Regions from separate parts of the Rhizobium sp. NZLR11 genome, predicted to be linked through region 3. Evidence: predicted binding sites of a transcription regulator. Region 3 holds the regulator's gene; each other region holds the start of a gene.
The links. Region 3 encodes LexA, which represses DNA repair genes until DNA is damaged. Its sites were predicted from a motif close to TGTTCNNNNTGTGTTCNG; they were not measured.

Region 1: a site for LexA is predicted at 1,968-1,985, ahead of uvrA (excinuclease ABC subunit UvrA). Genes of this name have one in related genera too.
Region 2: a site for LexA is predicted at 1,807-1,824, ahead of HJB83_RS29320 (ATP-dependent helicase). Genes of this name have one in related genera too.

What each region holds. Positions count from the first base shown of each region.
Region 1 is NZ_JABDWD010000013.1:85,554-88,827, forward strand. Features, by position in the region: gene uvrA (excinuclease ABC subunit UvrA) at 1-1,846, opposite strand, end outside; gene HJB83_RS21760 (single-stranded DNA-binding protein) at 2,129-2,641, shown strand; gene HJB83_RS21765 (MarC family protein) at 2,733-3,274, opposite strand, start outside.
Region 2 is NZ_JABDWD010000024.1:80,479-83,752, reverse strand. Features, by position in the region: gene HJB83_RS29340 (DUF982 domain-containing protein) at 131-373, shown strand; gene HJB83_RS29335 (hypothetical protein) at 627-890, opposite strand; gene HJB83_RS29330 (BON domain-containing protein) at 1,063-1,323, opposite strand; gene HJB83_RS29325 (hypothetical protein) at 1,501-1,767, shown strand; gene HJB83_RS29320 (ATP-dependent helicase) at 1,871-3,274, shown strand, end outside.
Region 3 is NZ_JABDWD010000022.1:40,996-44,269, forward strand. Features, by position in the region: gene HJB83_RS28230 (ComEC/Rec2 family competence protein) at 1-1,254, shown strand, start outside; gene lexA (transcriptional repressor LexA) at 1,235-1,954, opposite strand; gene HJB83_RS28240 (VOC family protein) at 2,152-3,048, shown strand; gene kdsA (3-deoxy-8-phosphooctulonate synthase) at 3,045-3,274, shown strand, end outside.

The sequences.
Region 1 (3,274 bases), on a different contig from region 3:
CCGAGAGATATTTTCCGGTCAGCGACTTCGGATTGTCCATGATATCCTGCGGCGTGCCGTGGGCGATGACCTCGCCGCCATGAATGCCGGCGGCCGGGCCGATATCGACCACGTCGTCGGCCGTCATGATCGCATCCTCGTCATGTTCGACGACGATGACGGTGTTGCCGATGTCGCGCAGGTGCTTCAGCGTGTCGAGCAGCCGGGCATTGTCGCGCTGATGCAGGCCGATCGAAGGCTCGTCGAGCACATAGAGCACGCCGGTCAGCCCCGAGCCGATCTGCGAGGCCAGCCGGATGCGCTGGCTTTCGCCGCCCGACAGCGTGCCGGAATTGCGCGACAGGCTGAGATATTCCAGGCCGACATCGTTGAGGAAACGCAGCCGGTCGCGGATTTCCTTGAGGATGCGCACGGCAATCTCGTTCTGCTTGGCGTTGAAGCTGGTCGGCAGCGTCTCGAACCAGTCGCGGGCGACGCGGATCGACATGGCAGTCACTTCGCCGATATGCAGCGTGGCGATCTTCACCGCCAGCGCTTCCGGCTTCAGGCGGAAGCCGTTGCAGGAAGGGCAGGGTGCTGCCGACATGAAGCGCTCGATGTCCTCACGCGCCCAGGCGGAATCGGTCTCCTTCCAGCGCCGCTCGAGATTGGTGATGATGCCCTCGAAATTCTTCTGCGTCGTATAGGAGCGGGCGCCGTCGGCATAATGGAATTCGATCTTGTCGTCGGTGCCGTTGAGAATGACGTCCTTGGCCTCGTCGGAAAGATCGTTCCAGCGGGTGCCGAGCTTGAAGCCGTAATGTTTGCCCAGCGCTTCCAGCGTCTGATTGTAATAGGGCGAGGTCGACTTGGCCCAGGGCGCGATCGCCCCGTCGCGCAGCGTCCGTTCCGGCTCGGGCACGATCAGGTCGCGATCGATCTTCTGCTGGGCGCCGAGGCCGTCGCAGGTCGGGCAGGCGCCGAAGGGATTGTTGAAGGAGAACAGTCGCGGCTCGATCTCCGGAATGGTGAAGCCGGAAACCGGGCAGGCGAATTTTTCCGAAAACAGCACGCGCTCATGCGTCTCGTTGAGCGACTTGTTGGCCGAACCGCCGGCCGAGGTCTCTTCCAGCGGCAGCGGCTTGTCGGCGAATTCGGCGACCGCCAGCCCGTCGGCGAGCTTCAGGCAGGTTTCCAGGCTGTCGGCTAGGCGGGCCGAGACATCCGAGCGCACGACGATGCGGTCGACCACCACGTCGATGTCGTGCTTGTATTTCTTGTCGAGCACCGGCGCCTCGGCAATCTCGTAGAACTGGCCGTCGACCTTGACGCGCTGGAAGCCCTTCTTCATCAGCTCCGCCAGTTCCTTCTTGTATTCGCCCTTGCGCCCGCGCACGAGCGGCGCGAGAATATAAAGACGGGTGCCTTCGCCGAAATCGAGCACGCGGTCGACCATCTGGCTGACGGTCTGGCTTTCGATCGGCAGGCCGGTCGCCGGTGAATAGGGCACGCCGACGCGGGCAAAGAGCAACCGCATATAGTCGTAGATCTCGGTCACGGTGCCGACCGTCGAGCGCGGGTTGCGCGAGGTGGTTTTCTGCTCGATCGAGATCGCCGGCGACAGTCCGTCGATCTGGTCGACGTCGGGCTTCTGCATCATCTCGAGAAACTGCCGGGCATAGGCGGAGAGGCTCTCGACATAGCGCCGCTGGCCCTCGGCATAGATCGTGTCGAAGGCAAGCGAGGATTTGCCGGAGCCCGAAAGCCCGGTCATGACGATCAGCTTATTGCGCGGCAGATCGAGATCGATGCCTTTGAGATTATGCTCGCGCGCGCCGCGGATGGAGATCGTCTTCAGTTCGCTCATCGTCTCAGCTTGGTCCTTTGGGATAACAGCCCTTATTTAGTGATGCCGAACGGCGAGTCGAGGCTGAATGTCCGCAACACTGAAGGTTTTCGATTCTGTTGACAGGATCATACGGATAAACTAGAACAAAGAAAGAACAAAAATCCTGATGGATGCATGCGGTGTTCTGACGGAGAAATATGTGGATTAAGTGCCGCCCATGCGCATCGGCGGTCGTTGATGGTTTAAGGTGCGCCGATCGATTGAAACGCCGCCGGGCAGGGCGGCAGGTAGGGTGAGAGCATGGCTGGTAGCGTAAACAAGGTAATTCTGATCGGAAATGTCGGTGCGGACCCGGAAATCCGCCGCACCCAGGATGGCCGGCCGATCGCCAATCTTCGTATTGCGACCTCGGAGACCTGGCGCGACCGCAATTCCGGCGAGCGTCGTGAAAAGACCGAATGGCACACTGTCGTCGTCTTCAACGAGGGCCTGTGCAAGGTCGTCGAGCAATATGTGAAGAAGGGCGCCAAGCTCTATATTGAAGGCCAGTTGCAGACCCGTAAGTGGCAGGACCAGCAGGGACAGGACCGCTACTCGACGGAAGTGGTGCTGCAGGGCTTCGGTTCGACGCTGACCATGCTCGACGGCCGCGGTGAAGGCGGCGGTGCAAGCTCCGGTGGCGGCCGTGGCGGCAGCAGCAGCAATGATTATGGCGACGACTACGGCGCCCCGGCTCCCTCATCATCGCCAAGCCGCGGCGGTGGCGGCGGTGGCAACTTCTCGCGGGATCTCGACGACGACATCCCGTTCTGATCGGCCGTTCGTGGTTTATGATTTATCCGAGAGCATGACGTCTTTAACGGCGTCATGCTCTTTTTCTTTGATCTCGCGGCGGATGCCGTTTTCAGTGCGGCGTTGCGCTGATCAGATTGAACGCCGATTTCGCCCCGTCGACGACGAACTGTGCGGCAAGGGCCGCGAGGATAACGCCGAGAAGCCGCGTCAGAATTGCCCGGCCGGTGACGCCGAGGAAACGGTCCAGCCGTTCGGCGATCAGCAGCATTAGGAAGGTCAGCAGCAGATTGGCGGCAATGACGCCGATCAGTTGGGCTTTCCCGATGGAGGTGGCGAGCGTGCCGGCAAGCAGGATCGTCGCCGAGATGGCGCCCGGGCCGGCAATCAGCGGCAAGGCTAGCGGGAAGACGGCGATATTCTCGATGTGATCCTTGGTGATGGCCGCTTCGGTGGCCTTCTCCTTGCGTTCCTGGCGTCTTTCGAAGACCATCTCGAAGGCGATCCAGAACAGCAGCAGACCGCCGGCGATGCGGAAGGCGCCGATCGAAATCCCGAGCACGCCGAGTACGCCGGCCCCAAACAGCGCGAAGACGGCGAGGATGATGAAGGCGATAACCGAGCCGCGCAGCGCCACCTGCGTGCGCTGGGCGC
Region 2 (3,274 bases), on a different contig from region 3:
CCGGCTGCAATCCATTCCGCCCATTGCTGACGGCAAAAATCACGCTAGAGTATTAACTATCGCAAAGTCTCCCCGGAGGAACTGGGAGATGCTGCGCTTCGTTTCTGTCGACAATCGTGGAGGAGCGTCAATGGCAACTGAAAGATGGAACAGCCCGGTCAAGGTTGGTTTCGAAGGTGCGGATGCGCGAACGGTCAATGGTCCGTTCGATGCGCTGAAGTGCCTGGCGGATCTCTGGCCGAGTATGCGCGGGCTTCGTTATATCAAGGCCCGCAGCACCTGCCGGGCAGCGCTCGACGGGCGCAAGAGCGTGGAAGAAGCAAGAGCCGAGTTTCTGGCGGCCGCCGAAGAGGCGAAGCTGAAGTTGCATTAGCACTTCGGCAAGGAATTTCGGGCGATTTTCGCCTTCTGGGCGCGCAAGCGTGCCGGAACGGGATAATGCTTTAATTTTGGGCTTTAATTTTGGTTTAACCCTGCAACAAATGCTTTCCGGGATTTGATGCAACAGGCGTTGCGCCTGGTACAGGTGTCTTCACGGAAGATGCCCAGCCATCATGATGATGGTTAGAGGCTCGTACTCTCTGCGGAAACGCAGGCGAGCCTCGTCCGAGCAGGACCGCCTTTTTTCAGCAATCCGCGCCGCTCTCATTCGCGATCTCGACATAACCGACACCGATGATGGTACCATCTGCCGCGCGGATGAAGGAGGGCAGATAGTGAGGCTCTACCGGTGTGCAGGCGACGGCCCCGGTATATTCGTTGAGGGCGATCTGGTCCTTCGGCAAAGCGGAGTAATTCGTGCCGGTTTCCAGCGAGGCATGGGCGGAGCCGGCAAAGACACCACAACCCACTATCAAGGTCGTTGCCCACAGGCGAGGAAGCAACTGCATGAGAGTCTCCAGCGGTTAGGTCCGGCCTTTCAACACGCGAGAGAGCATTTTGGTTCCCTTCATGCATCGCAAAGAGATGAGCGCGCAGATCGGCGGAGCATCTCCTTCACCGGACTTTTATTTGATGCAGGTCGTTGTCCTAAAACCGCTGCACACTTTTAGGCGACATGCATTAGCGTCGCAGCAAGCGAGCACGCACATAGCCTCGGCCGACGACGCCCTCGGCGATCTCGATCGCCCGCTCGACATCGCCCCGCCGGCGCACGAAGCCCTCCAGGATGACATAGGAGCCCGATAGGCTGACGGTGATTTCGCCGGCTTCGATATCGGCGGCCGCATGAAGGGCGCTCTCCACCGAGGCGCGCGTCGCGGCATCGCTGTGGCCCTGCCGGCCGGGCTCGCCATGCCCCGTGAATGCTGGAAAGCCGAGCACCGTGAACGTTTCCTAATGTTGGTTGATGACTGTTAACGCCGCAGCGACGCATTCGTTGCGTCCCCGGGAAAAGAAGAGCCTGCTCGACAGCGATACCTGCGCGGTGGCATGGGCACCCCTTGGCGAAAGGCGCCGCGGCTTCCATATCTGGCTGCAGTCGAAAGAGGGATGATGACGATGAAAGCGCTTCTGTCCGCCTTATTTGCCGGGGTATTGCTTGCCGGCTGCTCGTCGGCCGATACGCCGGCGCTCGACCCCATTCCCGGCAGCATCACCTATGGCGGGCAGCCGCGAACGAAGCTCACCAAGTCGCCGGTCGGCAGCGCCGTCTATAACCAGTTCTACAATGGGACCGGCCAGCGCGTGGAGGAAACCTATATTCTTCAGCCGGACCGCAGCCTGAAGCTGGTGCGGCGCGTGATCGGACCGGATTTCCCCGATTGACGTTGCGTTGGAGCGGCAGGCTTGACAGCGGCTGAAATCGCGAACATTCAAGGAACATCTAATTTTCCGCAGTGATTCTGCGAGAGCCCGACCGGACGGCTGGATGTATCTCGAAAAGCTCAATCCCCAGCAGCGCATGGCCGTCGAGCACGGCACGCTCATCGACGGCAGTCATATTGCCGGGCCGCTGCTGGTCATTGCCGGCGCCGGCTCCGGCAAGACGAATACGCTGGCGCATCGGGTCGCCCATCTCATCGTCAAGGGCGCCGATCCGCGCCGCATCCTGCTGATGACTTTCTCCCGCCGGGCCGCCGCCGAGATGATGCGGCGTGTCGAGCGCATCTGCCGCGACGTGCTGGGCTCGAATGCCGGGGTCATGGCCGATGCGCTGTCCTGGTCCGGCACCTTCCACGGCATCGGCGCGCGGCTGTTGCGCGATTATGCCCAACAGATCGGCCTCGATGCCGACTTCACCATCCATGACCGCGAAGACAGCGCCGATCTGATGAACCTGATCCGGCACGATCTCGGTTTCTCAAAAACCGAAAGCCGGTTTCCGACCAAGGGCACCTGCCTTGCCATCTATTCCCGGGCGGTGAATTCGGAAACCGCGCTCGATCAGGTGCTGCGCGACGCCTTTCCCTGGTGCGCGGCCTGGGAGAAACAGCTCCGTGAGCTTTTCGCCTGTTATGTCGAGGCGAAGCAGAGCCAGAACGTGCTCGACTACGACGATCTGCTGCTCTACTGGGCGCAAATGGTCGGCGAGAGCGTGATCGCCGAGGATATCGGCAGCCGCTTCGACCATGTGCTCGTCGACGAATATCAGGACACCAACCGGCTGCAGGCGTCGATCCTGCTGGCGCTGAAGCCCGGCGGCCAGGGGCTGACCGTCGTCGGCGACGATGCCCAGTCGATCTATTCCTTCCGCGCCGCGACGGTGCGCAACATCCTCGATTTTCCCGCCGCCTTCAGCCCGGCCGCCAATATCGTCACCCTCGACCGCAATTACCGCTCGACGCAGCCGATTCTGGCGGCGGCCAACGCCGTCATCGATCTCGCCTCGGAGCGCTTCACCAAGAACCTGTGGACCGAGCGGCAATCATCCGAGCGGCCGCGTCTGGTTTCGGTGCGCGACGAGGCCGACCAGGCGCGTTATGTCGCCGACATGGTGCTCGACAACCGCGAGGAAGGCCTGACGCTGAAACAGCAGGCCGTGCTGTTCCGCGCCTCGCATCACAGCGGGCCGCTGGAGGTCGAGTTGACCCGGCGCAACATTCCCTTCGTCAAGTTCGGCGGGCTGAAGTTTCTCGACAGCGCCCATGTCAAGGACATGCTGGCCGCCCTTCGTTTCGCGCAGAACCCGCGCGACCGGGTGGCGGGCTTTCGGCTGATGCAGATCCTGCCGGGCGTCGGGCCGTCGACGGCGCAGAAGGCGCTCGACCTGATGGCCGAGGATGCGAGCCCGATATCGGCGCTTGCCGCCATGCCGGCGCCGCCGCGCTCCGGC
Region 3 (3,274 bases):
TTCTTCGACCGGCCGTCGATCAGCCTGCGCAATGTCGTTCTCTCGGCGCTCGTCATCATCGCCATTTCGCCGTCCGAAGTCTTGGGCCCGAGCTTCCAGATGTCCTTTGCCGCGACATTGGCACTCGTATCGGGTTATCAACTGTGGAAGGACCGGCGCGTCCGCGAAAACGCCTTGCTGAAACTGCCGGTCTTCCGACCGGTCGTTGCCGTCGCCGGCTTCTTCGGCGGCGTCTTCCTGACCTCGCTGATCGGCGGTTTTTCCACGGCGCTGTTTTCGATCGAACATTTTCATCGCCTGACCGCTTACGGGCTGCCGGCAAATCTCGCGACGATGCCGATCATCTCCTTCATCGTCATGCCGGCCGGGCTGCTGGCGATGTTGCTCATGCCGTTCGGTCTGGACGTTCCGCTCTGGAAGGTGGTCGGCCTCGGCCTCGACCTGGTGATTGCGGTCGCCAAAACGGTGTCCGGTTGGGGCGGTGATATCGGCATCGGCCGCTTGCCGGCTTGGTATTTCGCTGTCGCCGTGGCCGGCTTTCTGCTGCTGACGCTGCTGCGCACCCGGCTGCGCCATATCGGCACATCGATTATCGCCGTCTCTACGCTCGGCGTGCTGCTTCTGCCGCTTCCCCGGGCGCCGGATCTGGTGATTTCGGAGGATGGCAGTCTCGTCGCAGTGGTCGCGGCTGCGGCAATCGCTTCCAACCGCGAAAACCCGCCGGATTTCATCTTCGATCAGTGGCAGAGAGCACTTGTCCTGCCGACGCATTTCCCGCCGAAAATGCTGGATGGTCCCGCTGTCCCGCCGGAGGGAGACGACCGCCGCGTCAGGCTTTCCCGCGATCAGCAGAATGAAGCGAGGGCGGCGATGCGGGCGGCTGTCGCCGGTGGTGAAGCAAACCGCTTTTCCTGCGTCAAAAAGGCCTGGTGCACATCAAGGCTCGGCAATGGTCATGTGGTTGCCGTCATCGACAACGCTGCCTATCTCGGTCCGGCTTGCGACGCGGCGGATATCGTCGTGACGTCGGTCCGCCTGCGGTTCAACAGCTGCCGATCAGGAGCGACGCTCTTTACCGGTGAGACGCTGCGCAGGACTGGCTCCGTCGAGCTGCGCTTCGCCGATGCCGGCCTGGAGGTCGTGACCGCATTCGAAACCCTGTCGCGCCCATGGAAGCGCCATCGCGCCTATGACTGGCGCAGCAACAGTTTTGCCGAATCCGGCCTCTCCAATGTCAGTGATAGCGGCGAATGAGGCCGACGAGCTTGCCCTGCACCTTGACGCGGTCCGGCCCGAAAATCCGGGTCTCATAAGCCGGATTGGCAGCCTCCAGCGCGATCGAGGCGCCCTTGCGGCGGAAACGTTTGAGCGTCGCTTCTTCGTCATCGACCAGGGCAACGACAATGTCGCCGGGACTTGCGGTGCTGCCGTTGCGGATGATTACCGTGTCGCCGTCGAAGATGCCGGCGTCGATCATCGAATCGCCCTTGACCTCCAGCGCATAATGTTCGCCGGAGCCGAGCATGTCTGCGGGAACGACGATGTCGTGGGTGTTATTCTGGATCGCCGAGATCGGAACGCCGGCAGCGATCCGGCCCATGACCGGCACGGAGACGGAGTTGCCGTTATCGGCGACCGGTTTTGCAGGAGCGGCGGCGGCGACCGGCTGCGGCTTGCCGAGGCTGCCCTCGATGACGCTTGGCGAAAAGCCGCGCCGGGGCTGGATGCTCGGGCTGTAGGCCTCCGGAAGCTTGATGACCTCGAGCGCCCGGGCGCGGTTCGGTAGGCGGCGAATGAAGCCACGCTCTTCAAGCGCTGTGATCAAACGATGAATGCCGGATTTCGAGGCCAGATCCAGGGCATCCTTCATTTCGTCGAAAGAGGGCGGAATGCCGGATTCCTTCATGCGCTCATGAATGAAAAGCAGGAGCTCCTGTTGTTTGCGCGTGAGCATCGACGTGTGACCCCTTGATTGAAACAAATCCAGAACAGAACACTATATGTTCCATATGTGTTCCGCAAGTAGCTAAATTTCCGTAAAACTTGCCGCCAACTCGTTGAGTTTTTTATTTTCATTCGCCGGATTGGCGCACATGTCTTGCATTGAAGGTGGCGCTGTCGCACCCTCTTGGCGTTTCAGGGAGGGATATCATGAACGAGCACTCGGCCAAACCGCACCCGCTGGATCATGTCGTGCTGCCCGTTGTCAATATCGACCTGGCGCGCGAAAGGCTCGGCAAGCTTGGCTTCACCGTTGCCGCCGATGCCCGCCATCCCTTCGGAACGGAGAATGCCTGCGTCTTCTTTGCCGACAAGACCTATCTGGAGCCGCTCGGTATCGCCAGCCGCGAGGAGAGCGAGGCATCGGCGCGGCAAGGCAATGTCTTCACCGCCCGCAATCGGGCCTTCCGCTTCCGCTGTGGCGAGGAGGGGCTTTCGGCGGTGGCGTTCGGCACCGGGGATGCCGGCCGCGCTCATCGGAGCTTCGTCGGCAGCGGATCGAGCGCCGGCGACATGCTGCAGTTCAGCCGGCCGATGAAAATGCCGGACGGTTCCGAGACCATGGCCGGCTTCAAGCTGGCCTTTGCCGCTGAGTTGCGCGCGCCGGATTTCTTCCTCTTCTGTGTTGAGCGCATCAATCCTCTGCCGGCCGATCGCGGTGCGCTAGAGACGCATGCCAATGGCGTCACCGGCATTGCCGAGATCGCGCTTTGCGCGCCGGACCCCTCTGCATTCGCCGCCTTCGTCAGCCTTGCAACGGCGCAATCGGCCGTCGAGAAAACCGGTTTCGGCGTTAATATCGCGGCGCCGAATGCGAAAATCAGCCTGATGACGCCGGAAGGGCTGGAGGCCTATTTCGAGATCGCCGTCGCATCCGCCGACCGCGGCCTGCGCGGCCGGGCTATCCTCTTTACCGTCACCGATCTTGCCGTGACAGAAGCGCATTTGGCTGCTAACGGAGTGACCTACACGCGCAAGAACAATCGCATTCTGGTGAAGCCCGCGCCCGGGCAGGGCACGCTCTTCGCCTTCGAGGAAACACGATGAGCACTGATACGAATTCCGAAGTCAGGATCGGCGAGGGCGCAGGCCAGGTCACATTTTCCAATACCGGCCGCCTGTCGCTGATTGCCGGCCCTTGCCAGATGGAGAGCCGCGACCACGCCTTCATGGTTGCCGGCACACTGAAGGAGCTTTGCGCCAAACTCGGCATCGGTCTCGTCTACAAGAGCTCCTTCGATAAGGCAAACCGCACCTCGCTCTCTGCCGAACG